Regions from separate parts of the Erwinia tasmaniensis Et1/99 genome, predicted to be linked through region 2. Evidence: predicted binding sites of a transcription regulator. Region 2 holds the regulator's gene; the other holds the start of a gene.

Region 1 (8,209 bases), 1.8 Mb from region 2:
GTCGCCTGTTACAGGGGTTCTCCGCCGGGGTCGAACTGGGCGGCGTATCGGTTTATCTGTCGGAAATTGCACCGAAGGGGAAAAAAGGGTTCTACGTCAGCTGGCAGTCCGCCAGCCAGCAGATTGCCGTGATCTTCGCCGCGCTGCTTGGCCTGCTGCTGAACCACGTTCTGGATAAAGGCGAAGTGACCGACTGGGGTTGGCGCATACCGTTCTTCGTGGGCTGTATGATCGTCCCCTTCCTGTTCTGGATCCGCCGCATGCTGGAAGAAACGGAAGCATTCAGCCAGCGCAAACACCATCCCTCTATGCGCCAGATTGTTCACTCGGTCGCCCGCAACTGGGCGCTGGTACTGGCCGGCATGTTAATGGTGGTCACGACCACAGTGATGTTTTATATGATCACCGCCTACACGCCGACATTCGGCAAAACCGTGCTGATGATCAGCGATAAACAGAGCTTCCTGGTGACCCTGTGCGTTGGGGTCTCTAATTTATTCTGGTTACCGGTCATGGGTTCACTCTCCGACCGCGTTGGCCGCCGCCCGCTGCTGCTGCTGTTTACCGTGCTGATGATCGCCACCGCATGGCCGGTACTGCACTGGTTGGTCGGATCGCCAAGCTTAGCCCACCTGCTGGCGGCCGAACTCTGGCTCTCTTTCCTGTACGGTAGTTACAACGGGGCGATGGTGGTCTACCTGGCAGAGGTGATGCCCGCCGAGGTGCGCGCGACCGGTTTCTCGCTGGCGTATAGTCTGGCAACCGCACTGTTTGGCGGCTTTACCCCGGCGGTATGCAGCTATTTGATCCATGTTACGGGAGATAAGGCGATGCCGGGCGTGTGGCTCTCTTTCGCCGCCGTCTGCGGCCTGATCGGTACGTTGATTATTAAACGGCTGGTAAAACAGTATCAGGTGAAACGGCTGCTGGAGCCGGCTATCGAGGTATAAAATTAAGGGCGGCGTGTAAGCCGCCCTGATAAATTCCGCATCCGCCCGCCCGGTTATTTTCCGGCGGTTTCCATGCCCATCAAACCAATCTTCAGATATCCGGCCTGGCGCAGTTTATCCATGACGCTCATCAGCGTTTCATAATCCACCGACTTATCAGCCTGGAAGAAGATAGTGGTGTCTTTTTTGCCTTCAGTCTGCTGGGTCAGGGTGTCGATCAGCGTTTCTTCGCTTACCGCATTATTACCAATAAACAGCTGCTTATCCGCTTTGATTGACAGATAAACCGGCTTTTCAGGGCGCGGCTGCGGGGCACTGGTAGATGCAGGCAGATCGACACGGACGTCAACGGTAGCAAGCGGCGCGGCGACCATAAAGATAATCAGCAGCACCAGCATCACATCGATAAACGGCGTCACGTTAATTTCGTGCATTTCACCGTTACTATCGAGATCTTCGTTCAATCGCATTGCCATAATGCTTAACCCACCCGCAGCTTCTGAGCAGGCTGGACGCGGTGAGGGCTTTCGCTAGAAGCGAGATCCAAATCGCGGCTTTGTAATAGCAGAACCTGCGCCGCCACATCCCCGAGCGAGGCTTTATAGCTACCGATGGTGCGGGCAAATACGTTATAGATGACCACGGCGGGGATAGCCGCAACCAGACCAATGGCGGTAGCCAGCAGCGCTTCGGCGATACCGGGAGCCACAACCGCCAGATTTGTGGTCTGGGTTTGAGCGATGCCGATAAAGCTGTTCATGATGCCCCACACGGTTCCGAACAGGCCGATGAACGGTGCCACCGCGCCGATAGTGGCGAGAAAACCGTTACCACGGCCCGCATGGCGGCTGATGGCGGCCACCCGGCGCTCAAGACGAAAGGCGGTACGCTCTTTAATACCGTTGTTGTCGTCAGAACCGACGGACAGCTCCAGCTCGTTGACCGCTTCGCTAACCAGCAAACTGCTGAGACTCTGATGATGAAAACCCTCACAGACCTGCGCTGCATTTTCCAGCGAACGCGCGTTTGCCAGTAGAGCCTGCTCGCGCTTAAGACGCTTGCGCGCGCGGCTTAATTCAATACTTTTGCTGAAGAAAATCGCCCAGGTGACAACCGATGCCAACAAAAGGCCTATCATCACCGCTTTTACCACGATGTCCGCATGCTGGTACATGCCCCAGACGGACAGATCCATCTGCATCAAATTATTTGTCACGCTGCCTCTCCGGGTCTGATTATCGACCAAAAAAATTCAGTGCGAATGATAACAAAACGGTCGTGAATTGATAGTGTGTCTCATTACTATTTACCTTAAACGGGACGTTTTTTACACTTATTTCCCTTAGTGGCGGCTGCCATCAGGACGGTATTTTTTTATCACTTACCCCACGGCTTAATATCGTCGCGGCGGCTGGCGTGTTAACGTTGAAACAGGGCGGCAAAGGACACAGGACTTTCATGAACAGCAAAAAACTTGAAACGGCGCTCGTCAGTGCCGGACGCAGCAAACGGTATACTCAGGGTTCGGTAAACCCGGTGATCCAGCGAGCTTCCTCACTGGTATTTGAAAGCATGGCTGAAAAAAAACGCGCTACGGCAGGACGCGCAGACGGCGAGCTGTTTTATGGCCGTCGGGGAACTCTGACCCACTTTTCGCTACAGGAAGCGATGACCGAGCTGGAAGGTGGCGCAGGCTGCTCACTTTATCCCTGCGGTGCAGCGGCGGTGGCCAATGCCATCCTTGCGTTTGTTTCTGCCGGGGATAACGTATTAATGAGCGGCAGCGTGTATGAACCCACCCAGGACTTCTGTACAAAAATCCTCAGTAAGATGAATGTCAGCACCACCTGGTTTGACCACAGCTCAGGGTGTGAAATTGCCGAACAGGTGCAGCCGAACACCCGCGTGGTTTTTCTTGAATCTCCGGCCTCAATTACTATGGAAGTGCAGGATGTCCCTGCCATCGTCGCGGCGGTGCGCAGCAAAGCGCCGGAAGCGATCATTATAATCGATAACACCTGGGGAGCTGGAGTTCTGTTCCGTGCGCTGGATTTCGGCGTCGATATTTCTATTCAGGCCGGAACAAAATATCTGATTGGCCATTCCGACGCGATGATCGGCACCGCCGTTGCTAACCAGCGCTGCTGGCCACAGCTGCGGGAAAATTCCTACCTGATGGGGCAAATGGTTGACGCCGATACCGCTTACATGGCCAGCCGCGGCCTGCGCACCCTGGCAGTACGCCTGCGCCAGCACGAACAGAGCGCCATTCAGGTCGCACGGTGGCTGGCCGAACGCCCGGAAGTGGCGGTGGTCAACCATCCTGCCCTGCCGCAGTGTAAGGGCCATGCGTTCTGGCAGCGGGACTTCACCGGCAGCAGCGGCCTGTTTTCCTTCGTTTTAAAGGAAAAAGTCAGCGATACGCAGCTCGCGCACTATCTGGATAATTTTACCCACTTCAGCATGGCCTACTCCTGGGGGGGTTACGAGTCGCTGATCCTTGCCAACCAGCCGGAAGAACTGGCAGCCATCCGCCCTGCCGGGGCGGTTGACTTTAGCGGCACCCTGGTGCGTTTGCATATCGGGCTGGAAAATGTAGACGATCTTATAGACGATTTGCGCAAGGGCTTTGAACGTTTACACCAATAAAAGCTGAATGAGATAGAGAAACCTTACGATCTACAGGTCTTTGTCCGGCGTCTCGCGCATAATGACGCTAGAATAGCTAAACTTATTGACGTTGCGGCATGTAGCTCGGTCAACTGCCACTCTTGCCGCAGGGTTGGATATCAAAGCAACGGGATAGACAGGAAAACAAATGGATGTACTGTACGAGATTGTCAAGGCGCTCTGGCATCAGGACTTTGCCGCGCTGGCCAATCCGAACGTTATTTGGATTGTTTATGGGGTGATGTTTTTGACGTTGCTATTAGAGAATGGCCTGCTTCCAGCCGCCTTTTTACCGGGCGACAGTCTGCTGCTGCTGGCAGGAGCCATGATCGCCAAAGGGGTAATGAACTTTATTCCCACCATGATGATCCTGACCGTGGCGGCCAGTCTGGGCTGTTGGCTGGGCTATCTGCAAGGCCGCTGGTTGGGTAATACCCGGCTGGTGAAAAGCTGGTTGTTCCATCTTCCCGAACAGTATCAACAGCGCGCATGGCATCTTTTCAATCGTCACGGGCTGATGGCTCTGCTGCTCGGGCGATTTTTAGCTTTTGTCCGTACTATCCTGCCGACGCTTGCCGGAATTTCCGGCCTGAAAAACGGCCGCTTTCAGCTGTTCAACTGGCTAAGCGGGTTGCTGTGGGTGGCGATTCTGGTCGGCCTGGGTTATGCCATCAGCCAGGTGCCATTTATCAAGCGCCATGAAGATCAGATGATGGCCTGCCTGATGGTGCTGCCGCTGGTGATGCTCTCCATCGGACTGATTGGCAGTATTGCGGTGGTGGTTCGCAGCAAAAAGGCCCGGTGAAGACACCGGGCCTTTGGGGCTGAAGCACATCATTCAGGGTGGCAGAAAGTCGCGGTCAGCTCTTAGCGCTCACCGTATAAGGGGCGGGCTTTTCGCCCGGCCCCTATAATATCAGGCACTCTGCAACTGCTCTGCCGTGCGCTCAACCAGTGCCAGCAGCAGTTTAATATCCTGCAGGCTCACCGTTGGATTCAGCAACGTCATCTTCAGGCAGGTGATACCCGCAAACTCCGTAACGCCAACGTTGGCACGCCCGGACTCCAGCAGCGCATCGCCAATCTGTTGGTTGAGCAGCGCAATAGCTGCATCGCTGCCCTCAGCCAGCGGCTGCGGGCGATAGCGGAACAGCACGCTGGCCAGCTGCGGCTGCATCACCAGCTCCAGTGACGCCTGCTCATCGACATACTGCGCTACCTGCTGTGCCAGCGTGACGCCGTGATCGATGATCTCGGCATACTGTTTTTCACCCAGCGCTTCCAGCCCCATCCACAGTTTTAACGCGTCAAAACGGCGGGTGGTCTGTAACGATTTGGAAACCAGGTTGGGTACGCCCTGCGCTTCGTCGAACTCGGAGTTCAGATAAGCGGCCTGATAACGCATCAGCTCATAGTGGCGCGCTTCTTTTAACAGGAAAGCGCCGCAGCTGATGGTCTGGAAGAACTGCTTATGGAAGTCCAGCGTGACGGAATCCACCAGCTCAATACCGTCCAGGTAGTGACGATACTGTTCAGACATCAGCAGCGCGCCGCCCCATGCGGCATCAACATGCACCCAGATCTGGTGCTCTGCCGCCAGTTGCGCAATCGCACGCAGCGGATCGATAGCGCCAGCGTCAGTGGTGCCGGCGGTGGCGACAATCGCGAGGATCTGCTCGCCGTTGGCCTGAGCCAGCGCCACTTTTTCCGCCAGATCGTTGATGTCCATGCGCGCGAGGCGATCGGTTTTCACCAGCGTGACCGACTGATAGCCCAGCCCCATCAGCGCCATATTCTTCTGCACCGAGAAGTGGGCGTTTTCAGAGCACAGCACTTTAATCTTGCGCAGATCGCCTACCAGCCCATCCTGCTGGATGGAGTGGCCCTGACGAGCAAAGAAGGCATCGCGCGCCAGCATCAGGCCCATCAGGTTACTTTGGGTGCCGCCGCTGGTGAATACGCCGGCATCGCCAGCCTGGTAGCCAACCCTGGTACGCAGCCATTCGATCAGCTTCATCTCAATGATGGTGGCGGACGGGCTTTGATCCCAGGAGTCCATGCTTTGGTTGGTGGCGTTGATCAGCACCTCGGCAGCCTGGCTGATCACCAGGCTTGGGCAGTGAAGATGCGCCACGCACTGCGGGTGATGCACCGCGAGGCTGTCTTTCAAAAAGAATTCAACCGCACGCTCAATGGCGGCCTGGTTGCCCAGGCCCTCAGGATTAAAATCCAGCGCGATACGTTCACGCAGTTCGGCAACGGTTTTCCCCTGATACATCTCAGGCTGTCGCAGCCACTGCACCACGGCCTCACTGCTTTGTGCTATCGCCTGCTGGTAAGCCTCGCTGCTTTGCGCGCTGGCGGCCAGAATAGGATTCAGTCTGGACATCACGTTACTCCACAGAAACCGGCTTGACGCCAGCGGCTAACAGCGCCATTTCGAATTTATCCAGGAAAATGCCCAGCTCATCATCAGAGATCAGCAGGGAAGGCAGCAGGCGCAGGACGCAGCCGTGACGCCCGCCGCGCTCAAGGATCAGCCCGTTTTCGAAGCATTTTTTCTGTAGCAGAGCGGATAACTCACCGTCAGCCGGATAGCAGCCCATGTGATCCTGCGCTTCGCCAGGCTTGACGATCTCAATACCGAGCATCAGGCCCAGGCCACGCACATGACCGATGACCGGATAACGTTTTTGCAGTTCAGCCAGCTGCGCTTTCAGCCAGTCGCCCTGTGCGGCGACTTTATCAGCAAGCTGATTATCTTTCAGATACTGCAAGGTGGTCAGGCCGGTTGCCATTGCCAGCTGGTTGCCACGGAAAGTACCGGTATGGTGACCCGGCTCCCAGGCGTCAAACTGCTTCTTGATACCCAGTACCGCCAGCGGTAAACCGCCACCGACCGCTTTCGACATCACGATAATGTCAGGCTCGATGCCGGCATGTTCAAAGGCGAACAGCTTACCGGTACGCGCAAAGCCTGCCTGGACTTCATCAATAATCAGCAGAATGCCGTGTTCCTGCGTCACCTTACGGATACGTTGCAGCCACTCTGCCGGAGCCGGATTCACCCCGCCTTCGCCCTGCACCGCTTCAAGGATGACGGCCGCAGGCTTGCGCACGCCGCTCTCAACGTCGTTGATCAGGTTTTCAAAGTAGTAGGTTAATGCCCGCACGCCCGCTTCGCCGCCGATGCCCAGCGGGCAGCGGTACTGGTGCGGATAAGGCATAAACTGCACTTCAGGGATCATGCCGTTAACCGCTTCTTTCGGTGACAGGTTGCCGGTGACCGCCAACGCGCCGTGCGTCATGCCGTGATAGCCGCCGGAGAAGCTGATCACACCGGTACGGCCGGTGTACTTTTTCGCCAACTTCAGCGCCGCTTCAACCGCATCAGCACCGGAAGGCCCGGTAAACTGCAGGCAATACTCTTTGCCCTCACCCGGCAGCAGGGAAAGCAGATACTCAGAGAAACGATCTTTTAACGGCGTGGTCAGATCCAGTGTATGTAACGGCAAGCCGCTGGTAATGACATTTTGGATGCTTTGCAATACATCAGGATGGTTGTGTCCAAGTGCCAGCGTACCTGCACCGGCAAGGCAATCAAGATATTGATTACCCTCAACATCAGAAATCCACACGCCCTCGGCCTTTGCAATGGCTAACGGCAGTTTGCGCGGATAACTTCTGACATTGGATTCAAATTCAGCCTGTCGCGCCAAATAGGTTTCATTGTTACCATCAAATGAAGTCGCACCTAAATTATCAATACGGACTTTATCCGTCATCATATCACTCCTACAACTGGGGGTATCTGTCACGCCGCAGTTGAAAATTTAAATTAAAGGGAAATTACCACTGTGAAAAAACGCGGCCAATATATGGCTTTTTAAGTCTCTTCTCAATCACTTATTTTGTTAAGATTTTATTAATAATTATCAGTGCGTTACATGTTATTTACTCCGTTACCGTCTGTTACAATGTGCGGTAAGCGCTACCCCGTATAGCGCATGCGCGTCATTTCTTCTCCCGGCGTCACGCCAAAGAAACGTTTAAACTCGCGCGAGAACTGCGACGGACTTTCATAGCCAACCTTCAGCGCCGCCACGCCGGCTTTCATGCCTTCTTGTAACATCATCATCCTCGCCTGATGCAGTCGGTAACTTTTCAGATACTGCAAAGGAGAGGTGCTGGTAACGGCCTTAAAGTTATGATGAAACGCCGAAACGCTCATATTGGCTTCCGCGGCCAGCTGGTCAACGCTCAGACTGTCGGTGAAATGATGTTCAATGCGCCGCAACGCGCGGGCTATCTGGCTGAACTGCGTTTGGCGGCTCACCAGCGACAGCAGCGCACCGCCGCAGGGCCCTTGCAGCACATGGTAAAGAATTTCACGTACGATATGCGGGCCGAGCACGCGCGCATCGCACGGATGCGCCATCGCATCCAGCAGCCGCTCGGTAGCACACAACATCTCCTCCGTCAGCAGCGCGGAGTGAATGCCGTGGGTCAGCGGCGGCGGATGGAACCCGTCATCGTCGCCAATATCGATCAGCAAATCCTGTAACTGAAGCACATCAACCCCCAGTGAC
Region 2 (8,209 bases):
CGGTGAGTTTGCCGAAGGCACCGCCTGCCTGCGTGCCAAAATCGATATGGCTTCCAACTTTATCGTGCTGCGCGATCCGGTTATCTACCGTATCAAGTTTGCAGATCACCACCAGACCGGCAACAGGTGGTGCATCTACCCAATGTATGACTTTACCCACTGCATATCCGATGCGCTTGAGGGGATCACGCACTCGCTGTGTACTCTGGAATTCCAGGATAACCGCCGCCTGTATGACTGGGTGCTGGATAACATCACCATCCCGGTGCATCCGCGCCAGTATGAGTTTTCACGCCTGAACCTTGAATACGCCATCATGTCCAAGCGCAAGCTGAACCTGCTGGTGACGGAAAAGGTGGTTGAAGGGTGGGACGATCCGCGCATGCTGACCGTGTCCGGCCTGCGCCGTCGTGGCTACAGCGCGGGGTCTATTCGTGAGTTCTGCCGCCGCATCGGCGTGACAAAACAGGACAACATCGTGGAAATGGCGGCGCTTGAAAGCTGCATCCGTGACGATCTGAACGAAAACGCACCGCGCGCGATGGCGGTACTGGATGCGGTCAAAGTGGTGATTGAAAATCTGCCTGCTCATCATGAGCAAACGATCTGCATGCCGAATCACCCAAACAGGCCGGAGATGGGCACGCGTCAGGTGCCGTTTAGCCGCGAGATTTACATCGATCGTGCCGACTTCCGCGAAGAGGCGAACAAGCATTATAAGCGTCTGGTTCTGGGTAAAGAGGTGCGGTTACGTAACGCTTACGTGATCAAAGCCGAGCGCATAGCGAAGGACGAAGAGGGGAATATCACCTGCCTGTTCTGCTCCTGCGATATTGATACCCTGAGCAAAGATCCGGCCGACGGGCGCAAAGTGAAGGGCGTCATCCACTGGGTGTCAGCAGAGCACGCGTTGCTGGCAGAATTTCGTCTGTACGATCGTCTGTTCAGCGTGCCCAACCCGGCGGCGGCGGAGGATTTCCTCACGACCATCAACCCGGAATCGTTGGTTATCCGCCAGGGCTTTGTTGAACCGGGCATGCAGCAGGCTTTGGCGTCTGCGCCTTATCAGTTTGAGCGTGAAGGTTACTTCTGCGCTGACAGCGTTTATTCCACCTCGAATAAGCTGGTGTTTAACCGCACCGTGGGGCTGCGCGATACCTGGGCTAAAAACGGCGAGTAGGCCGGATTTTATAAATGAAAAGGGCGATGATTCGCCCTTTTTTTTCAGCCGTTTCTGATGATTTCTTTATCGTTATTGTCTTTTTTTCAACACATTGGACTGAGGGTATGACATGTCGGAATTAATTGACCAGGCCAGTAACAGCGTCATCGTGCTGCATCAGATTATCGCGGACGTATTCAATGGTGACGGCAGCAAAATTCCGCAGCTGCTTGGTCATTTTTCGCCAGAGTTCACTATGGTGACGCCGACCGGAAAAATGCTTTCGCTGGATGAGGTTGGCGCGCTTTTTGCGCAACTGACCGGGGGACGAAAGGGCGTTGCTATCACCATTGAGCGCTGCCAGCTTATCGCCCGGTTCGGCCAGCGGGCGGTCATTCAGTATCACGAGCGACAGCAGCAGGGGAACCGCTGCACCGATCGTATTGCACTCGCGGTGATTGATTGCGCCTGCAATCCGCCGCGCTGGCACTATTTACAAGAAACGATGGTTGTAAGTTAATTACTGTACTAGTTCAATAGTGTTATTGCAGGTAAACTATGCGGCGTTAATGCCGTTTAGCCAGTGGAATATCCCGGCGAAGGCGTTTTTATTCTGTTTTTCGCTAAGGATTTGCTATGGACGCGCCTGCTTCTGCTGCTCTACCCTCCACGCTGTGGGGAACCCTGATCATCGGCGGCACCATTATTGGTGCCGGCATGTTTTCTCTACCGGTGGTGATGTCCGGAGCCTGGTTTGCCTGGTCATCCGTGATGTTAATCGTCACCTGGTTCTGCATGTTGCTATCCGGGCTGCTCTATCTTGAAGCCAGCCTGCACTATCCTGCCGGAGCCAGTTTTAATACCGTCACCCGCGATCTGTTGGGACGCGGCTGGAATGCCTTCAACGGGCTTTCGGTGGTATTTGTCCTTAGCATCCTGACCTATGCTTATATCTCTGCCAGCGGTGCGATAATTCAGCACAGCCTGAATCAGCTCAATGTGGGAATATCGGCACGCGTAGCGGGGCTGTTATTCACGCTGCTTGTTGCGCTATTTATCTGGCTGGGAACCGCGGTAGTGAGCCGCATGGCGCTTATTTTTCTTGGCGCGAAGGTGATCACTTTTCTGACCATCTTCGGCGGTTTGCTATGGCATATCCAACCCGCCAATCTGTTGGACAGCGGCGCGGGTGAGAGTCACTATCTGCGCTACCTGTGGATAGTGGTGCCATTTTGCCTTGCCTCTTTTGGCTATCACGGCAATATTGCCGGGCTGATTGGCTACTATGGCAAGGATGCTGGCCGTATTAGCCGCTGCCTGATCTACGGAACGCTGCTGGCACTGGTGATTTACTTTGTCTGGATCATTGGCACGATGGGCAATATTCCGCGTGCTGAATTTAAGGCGATCGCCGCGCAGGGTGGCAATATTGATGTGCTGGTCTCAGCGCTGTCAGGCGTGTTACAGAGCCGCAATCTGAACCTGCTGCTGGATATTTTTTCTAATTTTGCCGTAGCCTGCTCATTTCTTGGCGTCAGCCTCGGCTTCTTTGATTATCTTGCCGATCTGTTCCGAATGGATAATTCAGCGAGCGGGCGGCTGAAAACCACGGTTCTGACGTTTATTCTGCCGCTGACGGCTGCGATGATCTGGCCGAACGGCTTTCTGCTGGCCATCGGCTATGCCGGGCTGGCGGCAACCGTGTGGGCGGTGATCACGCCGGCACTGCTTGCCCTGCGGGCGCGTCAGCGTTTTGTTAGCGCATCATGGCGGGTAAGGGGAGGCGTGTTACCTGTAGTGCTGGTACTGGCGTTCGGGGCCTTAAATGCGGTGGTCTCAATACTGTCCTACGGTGGATGGCTACCGGCTTATACCCAGTAACAGGAAAAAAAACGGTGGCACAGAGGCCACCGTTTTAACATTTGAAAGCATGATTACTTGTCGTGTAGGGTCTCGTCTTCACGACAGTCGCCCAAAGCACAGTGCCCATACAGATAAAGGCTGTGGTTACTCAATTTGATGCCGTGACGCGTGGCGATATCGCGCTGACGCGACTCAATGGATTCGTCGCTAAACTCAATGACCTTGCCGCAGTCCAGGCAAATCAGATGATCGTGGTGCTGTTGCTGCGTCAATTCGAAAACGGATTTCCCGCCTTCAAAATTGTGGCGGGTCACGATCCCCGCGTCGTCGAACTGGTTCAGCACGCGGTAAACCGTGGCCAGACCAATTTCTTCGCCCATGTCGATCAGGCGTTTATACAAGTCTTCCGCACTGACGTGATGGCCTTCGGGTTCCTGAAGCACTTCCAGAATTTTCAGTCGGGGAAGCGTGACTTTCAGGCCGGCCTTCTTTAATGCGGTGTTGTTGTCAGTCATGCGGATTTTGTCCTGTTACTTTGCTCGTCACTTAGTGGCCGTAAGGCCCTGAACATCGGTCGACGCTAAAGCGGAATGAAAGTCAGTATAGAACTGATACGTCGAAATGAAAACCAAAATGGGGGCCAGAACCGCTGACAAAGGTGAGAATAAAATTCTTTACCGTCAGGGGAGTTAGCGCCCGGATAGTGCAAAGTTAACATTTCGAACTGCCACTGCCGATCTTCCTTTAGCCGACGGGGGTCGTCAAAAACGAGACGGGCGCTTAGAGAGCCGATAACCGATAGGGGTATTATACCGTTTCGCAGGTGAAAGGTACAAATTTGAATCTATTGCTTCTATAGCAAAAACCGTTGACCCGGCGGGGAGCGTCCCACGCCGGGTCAACGGTTCAGGCTTCGATGATTTCTTGCAGCTGAAGTTCATCAAAAATTTGCTTAACCCACCGATCGACGCGTTGGTTGGTGAGCTCAGGCTGCCTGTCTTCATCGATAGCAAGACCGAGGAAGTGGTTATCGTCCGCCATACCTTTAGAGGCATCGAAAGTGTAACCTTCGGTTGGCCAGTGACCGACGATGACCGCCCCTTTTGGCTCGATGATATCGCGAATGGTGCCCATGGCGTCACAGAAGTACTCTGAATAGTCTTCCTGATCGCCGCAGCCAAACAGGGCAACCAGCTTGCCGTTAAAATCGACTTCGGCCAGGGTGGGGAAAAAGTCATCCCAGTCGCACTGGGCTTCGCCGTAATACCAGGTCGGGATGCCCAGCAGCAAAATATCAAAGGCTTCAAGATCTTCTTTGCTGCTCTTGGCAATATCATGAACTTCTGCAACGTCCTTACCCAGCTGCTTCTGGATCATCTTTGCAATATTTTCTGTATTACCTGTGTCGCTGCCAAAGAAAATGCCGACAAGTGCCATGAGTTTAATAACCTCTTGAATCTTAATGATATGGTGACTGCTGAATGACAATCAGATAAGCATAATGATAGCAGACTGACGTGAGCGGATAAATCTGTAAATACCGCAACATTTGTTGCTGAGTGCTAAGTACGCCAGCGTTCAGCTCTGATGGTGTTGCAACTGCTGAAGCAGCATCTCTTCAATCAGTTCGCTGCGGCTCATGTTGCGCTCTTCGGCCAGCTGGTTCAGCACTTCGACCGCATCGCTGTTCATTTTGAGTTCGACACGCTTTAGCCCGCGTACCTTATCGCGTTTAAGCTGATTGCGTTTATTGATACGCAGCTGTTGATCACGCGTTAGCGGATTTGTTTTAGGTCGTCCCGGCCGACGTTCATCTGCAAACAGATCGAGCGTTGTGCGGTCCGTGTTCTCTTTTGCCATAGGGATCGTAATACTGAAAGGCTGTATTTCTGGTGAATAAGTCCGTCATGCCGCCTGAAAAATCAGCAGCGGCTAAATTTTAGCGCGCCATCATACCCCAGCGAAAGTGGTGACGACAATCATTTCACCGCAGCGGGAAATAATTGTTTTTACAGCGCAAAAAAACGACGGATTGCGCGCAAAACGGCATCAGGCTTTTCCGCATGAACCCAATGTCCTGCACCCGCAATCACATGTGCGCGTGCCTGGGGGAACTGCGCCAGCAGCTCGTCACGGTATTCATCGGCCAGATAAGGTGAGAGCTCGCCACGAATAAACAACACCGGATGGGGCCATGCAGGCTGGGGCTGCCAGCCGATAATGCGGTCGTAGCATTCCCACAGCACCGGAACATTGAAACGCCATTCTCCTTCATGAAATGATTTGAGGAGAAACTGGATAACGCCTTCTTCTGCGAGGGTTTCACGCATCAGCATCGCGGCATCACCGCGCCGGGTTATACCGGCGGCCGTCACGGCCCGCAGGGCGGTAAATATCGGGTCATGGCGGCGAGTGCGGTAAGCAACGGGCGCAATATCAATCACCACCATCCCCCCCACGCGTTCGGGAGCCAGCGCTGCCAGCGTCATGGCGATTTTCCCGCCCATGGAATGACCGATGACCTCAAAGCGCCCGACCTGCAGGCCGTCAAGCGTATCGAGAATATCCTTGGCCATCAGCGGATAGTCCATCTCGCTTGCGCGCCCGGAAACGCCATGATTTCGCACATCAACTTGGATAAGACGGCGATCGTCCTTTAACCCCCGTGCCAGCACGCCGAGATTATCCAGGCTGCCAAACAGGCCGTGGATCAGCACCAGCGGGATATCGTTGGTCACAGATTGTTCAGATTGCACGCGGAAATTCAAATTCATAGCGAAGTTCTTACAGTTGAGAGGGGGGGTTAGGGTATCATGAATTCCACAGTTTCTTCTGCTGGCAGAGGGGGTGTTCATGGAGTTTGTTAAGGCATAATCTGACTTTTGCCGTGAAACGGGCCTGGCGCTACACTCTGGCAGTATTTAACTTTATAGTCCTGATGTTGGAACAGGTTGGGCTGGAGCTATCAATATACGACAATGATGCTCATGTTCGGCTCTGGCCACCGGGGTTCTGATAAGCAACAACCGTATTGGATAAAGATGAAAACGATAGAAGTCGACGAAGAGCTATACCGTTATATTGCCAGCCACACTCTGCATATTGGTGAAAGCGCATCGGATATCTTGCGCCGGATGCTGAAGTTCACCGCGGGCCAAAGCGCGCCCCTGACGGCCGGGGCCTCTGCCACCGAACCGTCCGCTAAGGCAGAGGTACGACCACAGAATCCTGTGCGCGCAGTGCGTGAGCTGTTGCTGTCTGATGAGTATGCAGAGCAGAAAAGAGCCGTGAATCGCTTCATGCTGATTTTATCGACATTGTACAGTCTGGATGCCAAAGCGTTTGGTGCCGCGACAGAGTCACTGCATGGACGTACCCGCGTTTACTTTGCGGGTAATCAGCAAACGTTGCTGGAGAGTGGTACCCATACCAAGCCGCAGCATGTTCCCGGCACGCCATACTGGGTGATCACCAATACCAATACCGACCGTAAACGCAGCATGGTGGAACACATCATGCTGTCAATGCAGTTCCCGACGGAACTGGCAGAGAAAGTTTGCGGTACCCTCTAACTTTAGCGTCAGGGAGAAGCGCCAATGGCCAATCACCCCCGTGCCGGGCAAGCCGCCCGGCAGAGCGATTTGATTAATGTTGCACAATTAACCTCGCAGTATTATGTCCTGCAGCCTGAACGGGGTAATGCAGAGCATGCGGTGAAATTTGGCACCTCCGGCCATCGCGGTAGCGCGGGCCGTCATAGCTTTAATGAGATGCACATTCTGGCGATTGCGCAGGCTATTGCTGAAGAACGTAAAAAGAATGGTGTGACCGGGCCTTGCTACGTGGGTAAGGACACGCATGCACTGTCAGAACCGGCCATTATCTCGGTGCTGGAAGTCCTTGCGGCAAACGGCGTGGATGTGATCGTCCAGCAGGATAACGGCTATACGCCAACGCCAGCCATCTCGAATGCTATCCTTGAGCACAATAAACACGGCGGGCCACTGGCCGACGGCATTGTTATCACGCCGTCCCACAACCCGCCGGAAGATGGTGGGATCAAATATAATCCGCCAAACGGCGGCCCTGCCGACACCAACGTGACGAAAGTGGTGGAAGACCGCGCTAACGCGCTGATCGAAGACGGGCTGAAAGAAGTTAAGCGCGTCACGCTCGATCGGGCGTGGGCCAGTGGCCATTTGCAGGAAAAAGATCTGATCCAGCCCTATATCGAAGGCCTGGCGCAAATCGTTGATATCGCGGCTATCCAGAAAGCCGGGCTGAAGATTGGCGTCGATCCGTTAGGCGGTGCCGGTATAGCTTACTGGCAGCGTATTGCTGATTTTTATCAGCTTGATCTGACCATTGTTAATGATTCCGTCGACCAGACGTTCCGCTTTATGCATCTGGACCACGATGGCGTGATCCGCATGGACTGCTCTTCGGAGTCCGCCATGGCGGGGCTGCTGGCGTTGCGCGATAAGTTTGACCTGGCGTTTGCCAACGATCCGGATTATGACCGCCACGGTATCGTCACGCCGGCTGGCCTGATGAACCCTAACCATTTTCTGGCGGTAGCGATTCAATATCTGTTCCAGCACCGCCCGCAGTGGGGCAAAGACGTTGCCGTCGGTAAAACGCTGGTCTCGAGCGCGATGATCGACCGCGTGGTGGACGATTTGGGGCGGAAGCTGGTAGAAGTACCGGTCGGTTTCAAATGGTTTGTTGATGGTCTGTTCGACGGCAGCTTCGGCTTTGGTGGCGAAGAGAGCGCGGGCGCTTCATTCCTGCGCTTCGACGGCACGCCGTGGTCAACGGATAAAGACGGCATTATCATGTGTCTGCTGGCGGCGGAAATTACCGCGGTCACCGGCAAGAACCCGCAGCAGCACTATGATGAGCTGGCCGCGCGCTTTGGGGCGCCCAGCTATAACCGTCTGCAGGCTCCGGCGACTTCAGCACAGAAAGCCGCCTTGTCAAAACTGTCACCGGATAGGGTCAGTGCCGACACGCTGGCAGGGGATGCTATCACCGCCCGCCTGACGGCGGCTCCGGGCAACGGCGCGGCGATCGGTGGTCTGAAGGTGATGACCAAAAACGGCTGGTTTGCCGCGCGTCCGTCCGGTACGGAAGATGCCTACAAAATTTACTGCGAAAGTTTCCTCGGCGCCGAGCATCGCGAGA

Evidence for each region. The regulator Fur, encoded in region 2, represses iron uptake genes when iron is present. The targets are predictions, from matches to a motif close to ATAATAATGAGAACNACTATCAA.
Region 1: the regulator Fur is predicted to act here: its motif matches at 2,234-2,256, upstream of exbB (tol-pal system-associated acyl-CoA thioesterase).

What each region holds. Positions count from the first base shown of each region.
Region 1 is NC_010694.1:515,674-523,882, reverse strand. It holds gene tcuC (MFS transporter) at 1-950, shown strand, start outside; gene exbD (TonB system transport protein ExbD) at 1,004-1,426, opposite strand; gene exbB (tol-pal system-associated acyl-CoA thioesterase) at 1,432-2,166, opposite strand; gene metC (cystathionine beta-lyase) at 2,409-3,599, shown strand; gene ETA_RS03365 (DedA family protein) at 3,769-4,425, shown strand; gene ETA_RS03360 (pyridoxal phosphate-dependent decarboxylase family protein) at 4,537-6,009, opposite strand; gene ETA_RS03355 (diaminobutyrate--2-oxoglutarate transaminase) at 6,014-7,408, opposite strand; gene ETA_RS03350 (AraC family transcriptional regulator) at 7,612-8,209, opposite strand, start outside.
Region 2 is NC_010694.1:2,622,307-2,630,515, reverse strand. It holds gene glnS (glutamine--tRNA ligase) at 1-1,180, shown strand, start outside; gene ETA_RS12785 (hypothetical protein) at 1,293-1,682, shown strand; gene mtr (tryptophan permease) at 1,799-3,043, shown strand; gene fur (ferric iron uptake transcriptional regulator) at 3,097-3,540, opposite strand; gene fldA (flavodoxin FldA) at 3,932-4,462, opposite strand; gene ybfE (LexA regulated protein) at 4,604-4,885, opposite strand; gene ybfF (esterase) at 5,035-5,799, opposite strand; gene seqA (replication initiation negative regulator SeqA) at 6,067-6,597, shown strand; gene pgm (phosphoglucomutase (alpha-D-glucose-1,6-bisphosphate-dependent)) at 6,622-8,209, shown strand, end outside.